3 regions of the Aminobacter sp. MDW-2 genome follow, and region 2 is predicted to be linked to each of the others. Evidence: predicted binding sites of a transcription regulator. Region 2 holds the regulator's gene; each other region holds the start of a gene.
The links. Region 2 encodes HrcA, which represses chaperone genes, less so after heat shock. Its sites were predicted from a motif close to GTTAGCACTCNCNNNNNGNGAGTGCTAAC; they were not measured.
Positions count from the first base shown of each region.

Region 1: groES (co-chaperone GroES) is a predicted target of HrcA. The motif match lies at 954-982, and genes of this name have one in related genera.
Region 3: H5P29_RS01310 (co-chaperone GroES) is a predicted target of HrcA. The motif match lies at 2,035-2,063, and genes of this name have one in related genera.

Region 1 is NZ_CP060197.1:4,510,088-4,513,361, reverse strand. It holds gene H5P29_RS22240 (hypothetical protein) at 1-169, shown strand, start outside; gene H5P29_RS22235 (usg protein) at 163-453, opposite strand; gene H5P29_RS22230 (hypothetical protein) at 453-800, opposite strand; gene groES (co-chaperone GroES) at 1,134-1,448, shown strand; gene groL (chaperonin GroEL) at 1,483-3,111, shown strand; gene H5P29_RS22215 (hypothetical protein) at 3,175-3,274, shown strand, end outside.
Region 2 is NZ_CP060197.1:88,640-91,913, forward strand. It holds gene H5P29_RS00445 (YiiX/YebB-like N1pC/P60 family cysteine hydrolase) at 1-432, shown strand, start outside; gene H5P29_RS00450 (hypothetical protein) at 445-642, opposite strand; gene hrcA (heat-inducible transcriptional repressor HrcA) at 667-1,737, opposite strand; gene rph (ribonuclease PH) at 1,887-2,603, shown strand; gene H5P29_RS00465 (VOC family protein) at 2,614-3,024, shown strand; gene rdgB (RdgB/HAM1 family non-canonical purine NTP pyrophosphatase) at 3,024-3,274, shown strand, end outside.
Region 3 is NZ_CP060197.1:261,149-264,422, reverse strand. It holds gene groL (chaperonin GroEL) at 2-1,627, opposite strand; gene H5P29_RS01310 (co-chaperone GroES) at 1,667-1,981, opposite strand; gene H5P29_RS01305 (hypothetical protein) at 2,241-2,468, shown strand; gene H5P29_RS01300 (ChaN family lipoprotein) at 2,875-3,274, opposite strand, start outside.

The DNA of each region.
Region 1 (3,274 bases), 1.4 Mb from region 2:
TTCGCTCGCGGAACTCAGGGAGGCGTGGGGGTGGGCGTTCGGCGACGACGCGTTGATGGGGCAAGGCCGCCCTCTGCCCGGAACGCGGGTTGCGGCACTGATCGACTTGATTGAACCCGACGATGAGGAGACAGAGGGCCCGGCTGCACCGGGCCCCGGTGCTCACTGAATCGTAAATACCCCATCCACTGCCTGCCACTCGGCAGGTTTGATCAGGCGGTGGTGGGCAACGCGCACGGAATGCAGCGCACCTTCAAGTTCCTGTTCCCAGTAGCTCAGGAAACCTCTCAGCGTTGGGAATTCCGGTGCGAGGTCGTATTCCTGCCAGACATAAAGCTGCAACAACCGCGGGTAATCAGGAAGGTGATAATGGATCTCCGCGGTCGTGAGGCCGTAACCCTCCATCTGGAGCCGGAATTCCCTGCTGACCACAAGCTTCTTCTCGGTCACCATCAAGCGTCCAATCTTTCCGGGCGTTCGCGGTTGCCGCTCTGGTCGAATTTGCAAGCGACGTCGGCGCGGATTTCATCGAGCCGGCGAAGCGCATCCATGACGGCATCGAAAGTCACCGGGGCCGCAATGCCTGGTGGCTTGCGCAGGGCCGGTATGGATTCGACCGCGCATGCATCCGATGCCCAGGAGGCAAGAATGGCGCGCTTTTCCTCAATGCCGAGTTGATCGTCCGTTATCACGTCGTCGGGATGGCTGAAGAACCGGGCCGGGAAAAGCAGACGGTCCAGTGACAGATCCGTGATTTCAGGGGCGGTCGAGGGGATAATCGTCGGGACAGTTCGTTCCATCGATGGTCCTCCGTTACAAAAATCTCCTTGCGTTGACGATCCGACGATGGTCCCAGGCGAACCACCGTCGGACAGAAAAATTTGGAGAATTCGAACGAAATTGCAAGCCCCGCTTTCACGGCTTCGCGGCGGATAGCTGCATGAATTCAGCGCGCTAGCACTCGGCAAACCTGAGCGCTGGAATTTTTGCAGCCACCTCTTGAAACTCGAAAACACCTCACCCAGATCGATTGCGCGCGATGCCGAAGAGGGTCGCGCGCACCCCGCGCCGGCACCGCTTCGGATGCGGCGCGGAGGAACCTCAAAAATCTGTTTGTCCATGAGGAGAACGACATGACGTTCCGTCCATTGCACGACCGTATTCTGGTCCGCCGCATCGAGGCCGAGGAAAAAACGGCCGGCGGCATCATCATCCCCGACACCGCCAAGGAAAAGCCGCAGGAAGGCGAGGTCATCGCCGTTGGTCCGGGCGCCCGCGACGACAGCGGCCAGTTGCTGTCGCTCGACGTCAAGGTTGGCGACCGCATCCTGTTCGGCAAATGGTCCGGCACCGAGATCAGGCTCAATGGAGAGGATCTCCTGATCATGAAGGAGTCCGACGTCATGGGCGTGATCGATGCCGCGGTCCAGGCGAAGAAGGCCGCCTGAGTGGAACCTGCCGTTTTGAGAAGGAGCAAGAAAAATGGCTGCTAAGGAAGTCAAATTCCACACCGAAGCCCGCGAGAAGATGCTGCGCGGTGTCGACATTCTCGCCAACGCTGTGAAGGTCACGCTCGGTCCCAAGGGCCGCAACGTTGTGATCGACAAGTCGTTCGGCGCCCCTCGCATCACCAAGGACGGCGTCACCGTCGCCAAGGAGATCGAGCTGGAGGACAAATTCGAGAACATGGGCGCGCAAATGGTGCGCGAGGTCGCGTCCAAGACCAGCGACATCGCCGGCGACGGAACCACAACGGCGACCGTGCTTGCCCAGGCGATTGTCAAGGAAGGCGCCAAAGCTGTCGCTTCCGGAATGAACCCGATGGACCTGAAGCGTGGCATCGACAAGGCGGTCGACGCCGTGGTCGCGGAACTCAAGGTCAATGCGCGCAAGGTGACCAAGAACGACGAGATCGCCCAGGTGGGGACCATCTCGGCCAATGGTGACGCCGAAATCGGCCGTTTCCTTGCCGAGGCCATGGAAAAGGTCGGCAACGAGGGTGTCATCACCGTCGAGGAGGCCAAGACCGCGGTGACCGAGCTCGAAGTCGTCGAGGGCATGCAATTCGATCGCGGTTATCTCAGCCCGTATTTCATCACCAACCAGGACAAGATGCGCGTCGAGCTCGACGAACCTTACGTGCTGATCCACGAAAAGAAGCTGTCCAACCTGCAGGCGCTGCTTCCGGTTCTGGAAGCGGTGGTCCAATCCGGCAAGCCGCTGCTGATCATCGCGGAGGACGTCGAGGGCGAGGCCTTAGCCACGCTCGTCGTCAACAAGCTGCGTGGCGGCCTCAAGGTCGTGGCCGTCAAGGCGCCTGGCTTCGGCGATCGCCGCAAGGCGATGCTGGAAGACATTGCTATTCTGACCGGCGGCACGGCGATCTCGGAAGATCTCGGCATCAAACTCGAGAATGTAACGCTGAACATGCTGGGCCGCGCGAAGAAGGTGGTCGTCGAGAAGGAAAACACCACCATCGTTGACGGCGCCGGCTCCAAGACCGAGATCCAGGGGCGTGTTGCCCAGATCAAGGCCCAGATCGAAGAGACCACTTCGGACTACGATCGTGAGAAGCTGCAGGAACGCCTCGCCAAGCTCGCCGGGGGCGTCGCCGTCATTCGCGTCGGCGGCTCGACCGAGGTCGAGGTGAAGGAGCGCAAGGATCGCGTCGATGACGCCATGCATGCCACCCGCGCCGCCGTCGAAGAAGGTGTGTTGCCGGGCGGCGGCGTTGCCTTGCTGCGCGCAGTGAAGGCGCTCGACAATGTCCAGGCCGACAATTCCGACCAGAAACACGGCATCGAGATCGTGCGGCGCGCCCTCGAAGCGCCGGTGCGACAGATTGCGGAAAACGCTGGCGCCGAAGGCTCGATCATCGTCGGCAAGCTGCGCGACAAGGCCGAGTTCGGCTATGGCTGGAACGCACAAACCAATGAGTTTGGCGACCTCTACACACAGGGCGTCATCGATCCGGTGAAGGTGGTGCGCACCGCACTTCAGGACGCGGCATCCGTCGCTGGCTTGCTGGTCACCACCGAGGCGATGGTGGCCGAGAAGCCGAAGAAGGACGCGCCGCTGCCGGCGATGCCCGGCGGTGGCATGGACTTCTAAGAGACAGAGGCCGTGTCCGCGTCCATCGAGGCGCGGACACGGCCAGACGGACGGGTGATTGGCATGGATACGAGCAACATCAACAAGATTGCGCCGCCGCAACGTGCCGCTACCGAACTCGATTATGAGGCCGATCTTAAAGTCGTGCTGGAGCCGGTGCTGA
Region 2 (3,274 bases):
CCGGAGGATCGCGACCATGTCGTCAGGTTCATGGTGCAAAGGCTCGGGCTGAAATACGACCTCAAGAACATCACCGACATGCTGCGCTACTTCATTCCGCGGCCGCCGGTGCCCGTGCGCTGGCGCCGCCGCATGCTGGCCTTCGGTTCCGGCGACCCGACACGCGCCATCTGCTCGACGATGATCGCGCAGGCCTATGGTGAGATCCGCTATCCAATCCTGCCCGAGATCACCCGCGCCCCCGGCCGCGCTTCGGCGCAGTCGACCTACATGCGCCAGGAGATCATGCACATCCGCCACCACTCGCTCTACACGCCGCGCGACTTCGACCTGTCGCCCTATTTCCGCATCGTCAAACCAACGCTGGAATATGGCTTCGACTACCGGCAGGTGACATGGGGCGAGCAGGACAAGGCCAGCAAAGGGGCGTGATCGCCCGACTGCTCATTCTTCCTGTTCGGAAAAATCGTCATCGAGGCGCTTTTCGAGGTCGACGAGGTCCTTGGGCAGCGGCAGGCCCTGGGCGCGCAACTCGGAGAGCTTCTCGCGCAGCTGTTCCTGCAACTCGTGTGAATCCTCGGGCTGGTTGACCATTTCCTGGAGCAGCACGGCTATCTGGGCCTTGATCTGTTCGAGTGCCATGGTCCGGTTCTCCGCAGTTTCAGCTCACCTCAGCATGCGCGAAATCAGCTGCGCCGTATAGTCGACCATCGGCACGATGCGGGCATAATTGAGCCGGGTCGGTCCGATGACGCCGAGCGCGCCGACCACGCGAGCGTCCTTGTCGCGATAGGGCGCGACGACCAGCGACGAGCCGGACAGCGAAAACAGCCGGTTTTCCGAGCCGATGAAGATGCGCACGCCCGAGCCTTCCTCGGCGAGGTCGAGCAACTGGATCAGCCCGTCCTGGGTTTCCATGTCCTCGAACAGGTGCTTGAGCAGTTCGATGTCGGCCTGGGCGGTGACGTTTTCGAGCAGATTGGCGCGGCCGCGCACGATCAGGCGCGCCGGCAGGCCGCTCTCGGCGCCGGCCCAGACGGCGAGACCCTTTTCGACGAGGTCCTGCGACAGCGTGTCGAGGGCTGCCTTGGTCTCGTCCTTGATACGGGCGATCTCCAGCCGGGCCTCGGCAAGGGTACGGCCTCGAATATGGGCATTCAGGAAGTTCGACGCTTCGTGCAGTTGCGAAACGGTGACGCCGAGCGGCAGCTCGACGACACGGTTCTCGACATCGCCATTCTGCGACACCAGCACGGCGAGCGCCTTGGTCGGTTCGAGCTGGATGAACTCGATGTGCTTGAGCGCGACCTCGTTCTTGGCGGCGAGGACGAGGCCTGCGCCGCGCGACATGCCCGACAGCATCTGGCTCGCCTCGGTCAGCATGTGCTCCAGCGTGGCGCCCTCGCCCGAAGCCTTGACCTGCGCCTCGATCGTCCGGCGTTCGTCGTCAGGCAGATCGCCAAGCTCCATGAAGGCGTCGACGAAGAACCTGAGCCCCTTTTGCGTCGGCAGGCGGCCGGCGGAGATGTGCGGCGCGTAGACGAGGCCGAGCTGCTCGAGATCGCTCATCACGTTGCGGACGGTCGCCGGCGACAGCGACGACGGCAGCATGCGCGACAGGTTACGCGAGCCCACGGGCTCGCCATCCCTGAGATAGGAATCGACGATGCGCCGGAAGATGTCACGCGACCGCATATCGAGCGATTGCAGCGTGGGATCGGGTACCGCTTTGGTCATCTGCTTCATGGTCTCCGTCCAAAATGATATAGACCGCATGGCCGCGAACACAACAGCTCCAGCCACGGAACCGGTTTTCCTTTGCGCTGGTCCGGCCATGGGGCTACAAGCCGGCAACAATTTCCGATTTCGCCATAGAAAGTAGCCGTATGCGCCCCTCCAAACGCCAGTTCGACGAAATGCGCGCCATCTCCTTCGAGCGCAACATCTCCAAGCACGCCGAAGGCTCGTGCCTAGTCAAGTTCGGCGACACCCATGTGCTGTGCACGGCGAGCCTTGAAGAGAAGGTGCCGGGCTGGATGCGCAACACCGGCAAGGGCTGGGTGACGGCCGAGTACGGCATGCTGCCGCGCTCGACCGGCGAACGCATGCGCCGCGAAGCCTCTTCCGGCAAGCAGGGCGGCCGCACGCTGGAAATCCAGCGCCTGATCGGCCGCTCGCTGCGGGCCGTGGTAGACATGCAGGCGCTCGGCGAGCGCCAGATCACCGTCGACTGCGACGTCATCCAGGCCGATGGCGGCACCCGCACGGCCTCGATCACCGGCGCGTGGATCGCGCTGTACGATTGCCTGCGCTGGATGGAAGCGCGCCAGATGGTCAGCATCGACAAGGTGCTGAAGGACCATGTCGCGGCGATCTCCTGCGGTATCCATGATGGGCAGCCGGTCATCGACCTCGACTATCTCGAGGATTCCTCGGCCGGCACCGACGCCAATTTCGTCATGACCGGCAAGGGCGGCATCGTCGAGATCCAGGGCACCGCCGAAGGTACGCCGTTCTCGGAGGAAGAGTTCCTGCAGCTGATGGGCCTCGCCCGCAAGGGCATTGCGCGTCTGGTCGACCTGCAGAAGATGGCGGTGGGCTGAGGCTCTCGCCATGCAGCCCTCGGCGATCCTCGAATCCGCGCTCTATGTCACCGACCTCGATGCCGCAGAAAACTTCTACGGCGAGGTGATGGGACTGGAGCGGATCGCCAAGGTGCCGGGGCGGCATGTGTTCTTCCGCTGCGGCCAGGGCGTGCTTCTGCTCTTTTACGCCGAGGCGACGCGGCAGCCACCGAAGCCCGATGCCAGGCTGCCGGTGCCGCCGCATGGTACGTCAGGCCCGGGGCATCTGTGCTTTGCCGGCACGGCCGAAGAAGTCGAGGACTGGAAGACGCGGCTCGAAGGCGAGGGTATAGCCATCGAAGCCGATTTCGAATGGCCCAATGGCGGCCGTTCCATCTATTTCCGCGATCCCAGTGGCAATTCGCTCGAGATCGCCGAGCCGAAACTATGGGGCCTTTGATGCGCAAGCTTGCCGACAATGAGATCGTGATCGCCAGCCACAATGCCGGCAAACTGCGCGAATTCGCCAACCTGATGGCGCCGTTCGGCATCGGGGCCAAGTCGGCCAAGGAATACGGCCTGCCCGAACCCGACGAGACTGGCACGACCTTCGAGGAAAACGCCTACATCAAGGCGCTGGCCGCGGCGACCGCGACCGGCCTGCCGGCCATGTCTGACGATTCAGGGCTGGTGGTCGACGCGCTCGACGG
Region 3 (3,274 bases), 170 kb from region 2:
CTTAGTAACCCATGCCGGCTGGGCTGCCGCCGTTGGAGGCTTCCTTCGCCGGACTGTCGGCGATCATGGCTTCGGCGGTGATCAGCAGGGCGGCGACCGAGCCGGCATCCTGCAGGGCCGTGCGAACGACCTTGGCGGGATCGACGATGCCGGCCTTGATCATGTCGACATAGGCTTCTGTCTGCGCATTGAAGCCCAGATTGGCATCCTTGCTTTCCATCAGCTTGCCGACGACGACGGAGCCTTCGACGCCGGCGTTGTCGGCGATCTGCCGGATCGGCGCCTCGAGCGCCTTCAGCACGATCGAAATGCCGGCGGTGACGTCGGCGTTCGCTCCGGTGAGCGTCTCAAGCGCTGCCTTGGCCCGCAGCAGGGCCACGCCGCCACCGGCGACGATGCCTTCTTCGACGGCAGCACGCGTGGCGTTCAGCGCATCATCGATGCGATCCTTCTTTTCCTTGACCTCGGTTTCGGTCGCTCCGCCGACGCGGATGACGGCGACCCCACCAGCGAGCTTCGCCAGGCGTTCCTGCAGCTTCTCCTTGTCGTAGTCGGAGGTGCTTTCCTCGATCTGCATCTTCAGCTGTGCGATCCGGGCGGCAATACCGTCCTTGCCGCCGGAGCCGTCGATGATGGTTGTCGTGTCCTTGTCGATGAGCACGCGCTTGGCCCGGCCGAGCATCTCGATGGTGACGTTCTCGAGCTTGATGCCGAGATCCTCCGAGATCATCTGGCCGGCGGTCAGGACAGCAATGTCTTCCAGCATCGACTTGCGGCGATCGCCGAAGCCAGGTGCCTTGACGGCGGCGACCTTCAGGCCGCCACGCAGCTTGTTGACGACGAGCGTGGCCAAGGCCTCGCCTTCGACGTCTTCGGAGATGATGAGCAGCGGCCTGCCGCTCTGCACCACCGCTTCGAGGATTGGCAGCAGGGCCTGCAGATTGCCGAGTTTCTTCTCGTGGATGAGGATGTAGGGGTCTTCCAGTTCGGCACGCATCTTGTCGGCATTGGTGACGAAGTAGGGGCTGAGGTAACCGCGGTCGAACTGCATGCCTTCGACGACGTCGAGTTCTGTCTCGGCGGTCTTTGCTTCCTCTACGGTGATGACGCCCTCATTGCCGACCTTGTCCATGGCCTTGGCGATCATAGCGCCGACAGAGGTATCGCCATTGGCGGCGATGGTGCCGACCTGGGCGATCTCGTCCGAAGACTTGACCTTCTTGGCGCGCGCATGGATGTCCTTGACCACGGCAGCCACGGCAAGATCGATGCCGCGCTTGAGGTCCATCGGGTTCATGCCGGCGGCCACCAGCTTGGCGCCTTCGCGGAGGATGGATGCAGCCAGCACGGTTGCCGTCGTTGTGCCATCACCGGCGAGGTCGTTGGTCTTCGAGGCCACTTCCCGCACCATCTGCGCGCCCATGTTCTCGAACTTGTCGGATAGCTCAATCTCCTTGGCGACGGTGACGCCGTCCTTGGTGATGCGCGGCGCGCCATAAGCGCGGTCGATGATGACGTTGCGGCCTTTAGGGCCGAGCGTCACCTTGACGGCGTTGTTGAGCAGCTCGACGCCACGCAACATGCGGTCGCGGGCATCGGTCGAGAATTTGATTTCCTTGGCAGGCATGATTTTCGTCCAGTTCGTTCTTGAGGTCGCAAAGCCGGATCAGGCGGCTTTCTTGGCGGCTTCGCTCGTGTCGACGATGCCCATGATGTCGGCCTCCTTGATGATCAGGAGATCCGCGCCGTCGATCTTGACCTCCGTGCCCGACCATTTGCCGAACAGCACTGTGTCGCCGGCCTTGACGTCGAGCGGGATCAGATTGCCGCTTTCGTCGCGGGTGCCCGGGCCAACGGCAAGGACTTCGCCCTGCTGGGGCTTTTCCTTGGCATTGTCGGGGATGATGATGCCGCCCTTGGATTTGATATCGCCTTCGGCGCGCCGAATGACGACGCGGTCGTGAAGTGGTCGGAATTTCATGAATGTTCTTTCTGCAGCCGGCGCATAGGGGACCGCATGTCCTATATACGCCCTTTGGCACTCGAATGACAGGAGTGCCAAAAATTATTCGCTATGCACGAGAGTATTCAAAAATAACAGGCGCCAGGGGGCGGATTAAAATTATGATTCAGTGCAAATAGGCTGGGAATTTGAATTCCAGGTCGAGAAACCCTATTTAAGGTGCAGTGGAATTTTTATTTTCCGCGCACGAAGAGGATTTCAGATATTGGATGTAGCCATGGAAAATTTTCTGGAAAAAGCGCAGTCCCGTTCGATCGAGGCACAGAAGAAGGCAGCAGAGCGCAACAGCGCCATGGCTGATTATCAGTCAGAAGCAAAGGCTCGGGCCATCAAGACGGCAAAGTTGCGGGAATTGCGCTTGGCCAAGGACGAGGCTGACCGCGCTGCCGAGGCCCTGAAACCCGTAGAAGCCAAGAAGAAGCGCGTGGCGCGCGCCGCAAAGTAGCAAGCGCATCACCTGACTGCCAATCCTGCCTGGAGCGTCAGCCCATGTGTACGCACCTGGGCGTCGTGCTTTCCGAAAAACGACTCCGATTTTCGGGCCGATGCGCGGGGCAGGATGCCAGTCGGTCGATGTACGATCAAGAATGCCGGCCTTGCTGTCAGCTAGCCTATTGTTTTGTAGAACATCCCTCCCCATATGAAGGCTCATCGGCACTCCGCCGGGAGCGAAACGCTCATCGAGATACGATGGTGGGTTTTGCCGCGGAATGCTGCATTTGCCCTGATTGACAGCTGGCCGACCACGAATGTACCGGCGGCATGCAAGTTTCAGGAGCCAGAGGGAAGCGGGCCTATGCCCGCTTTTTTCTTTTCTGGAGAGCTTTTGCCAAAAGCAGCTTCTGCCCGCGTCAGGCGGCTGGCCTGGCGTCGGCTTGAGGCAGCAGCCGGAACAGCGCCCGGGCAATTCCCCCGACCTTGCCCTGGTCGACCTGCGCCGTGTCGTTGGGCAGCAGCGTCGTCACCTTGTCGACGCCGAGATCTTTCAGCTGGAACGGCGTGCCATGGCCAAATTCGAGATGTCCGCGGCCGATGATGCCGATCACCAGCGGCGAGCTGTCGGCCGTCCGCGCTTTGGCGATGTTGCAGGCAAACGCCCGATCCCAGGTCTGCTGCGCCCGGACGAAACGGTCGAACTCCGGCGCCTCGGGCGCTTTCACCTTGCGCGCCGGCGAGCCGCCGCCGGTGGTATCGAACAGATATTGCCGATAGGCCGGCGTCGCGTTTGCCGAGGGCGTGAGACCGTCACGC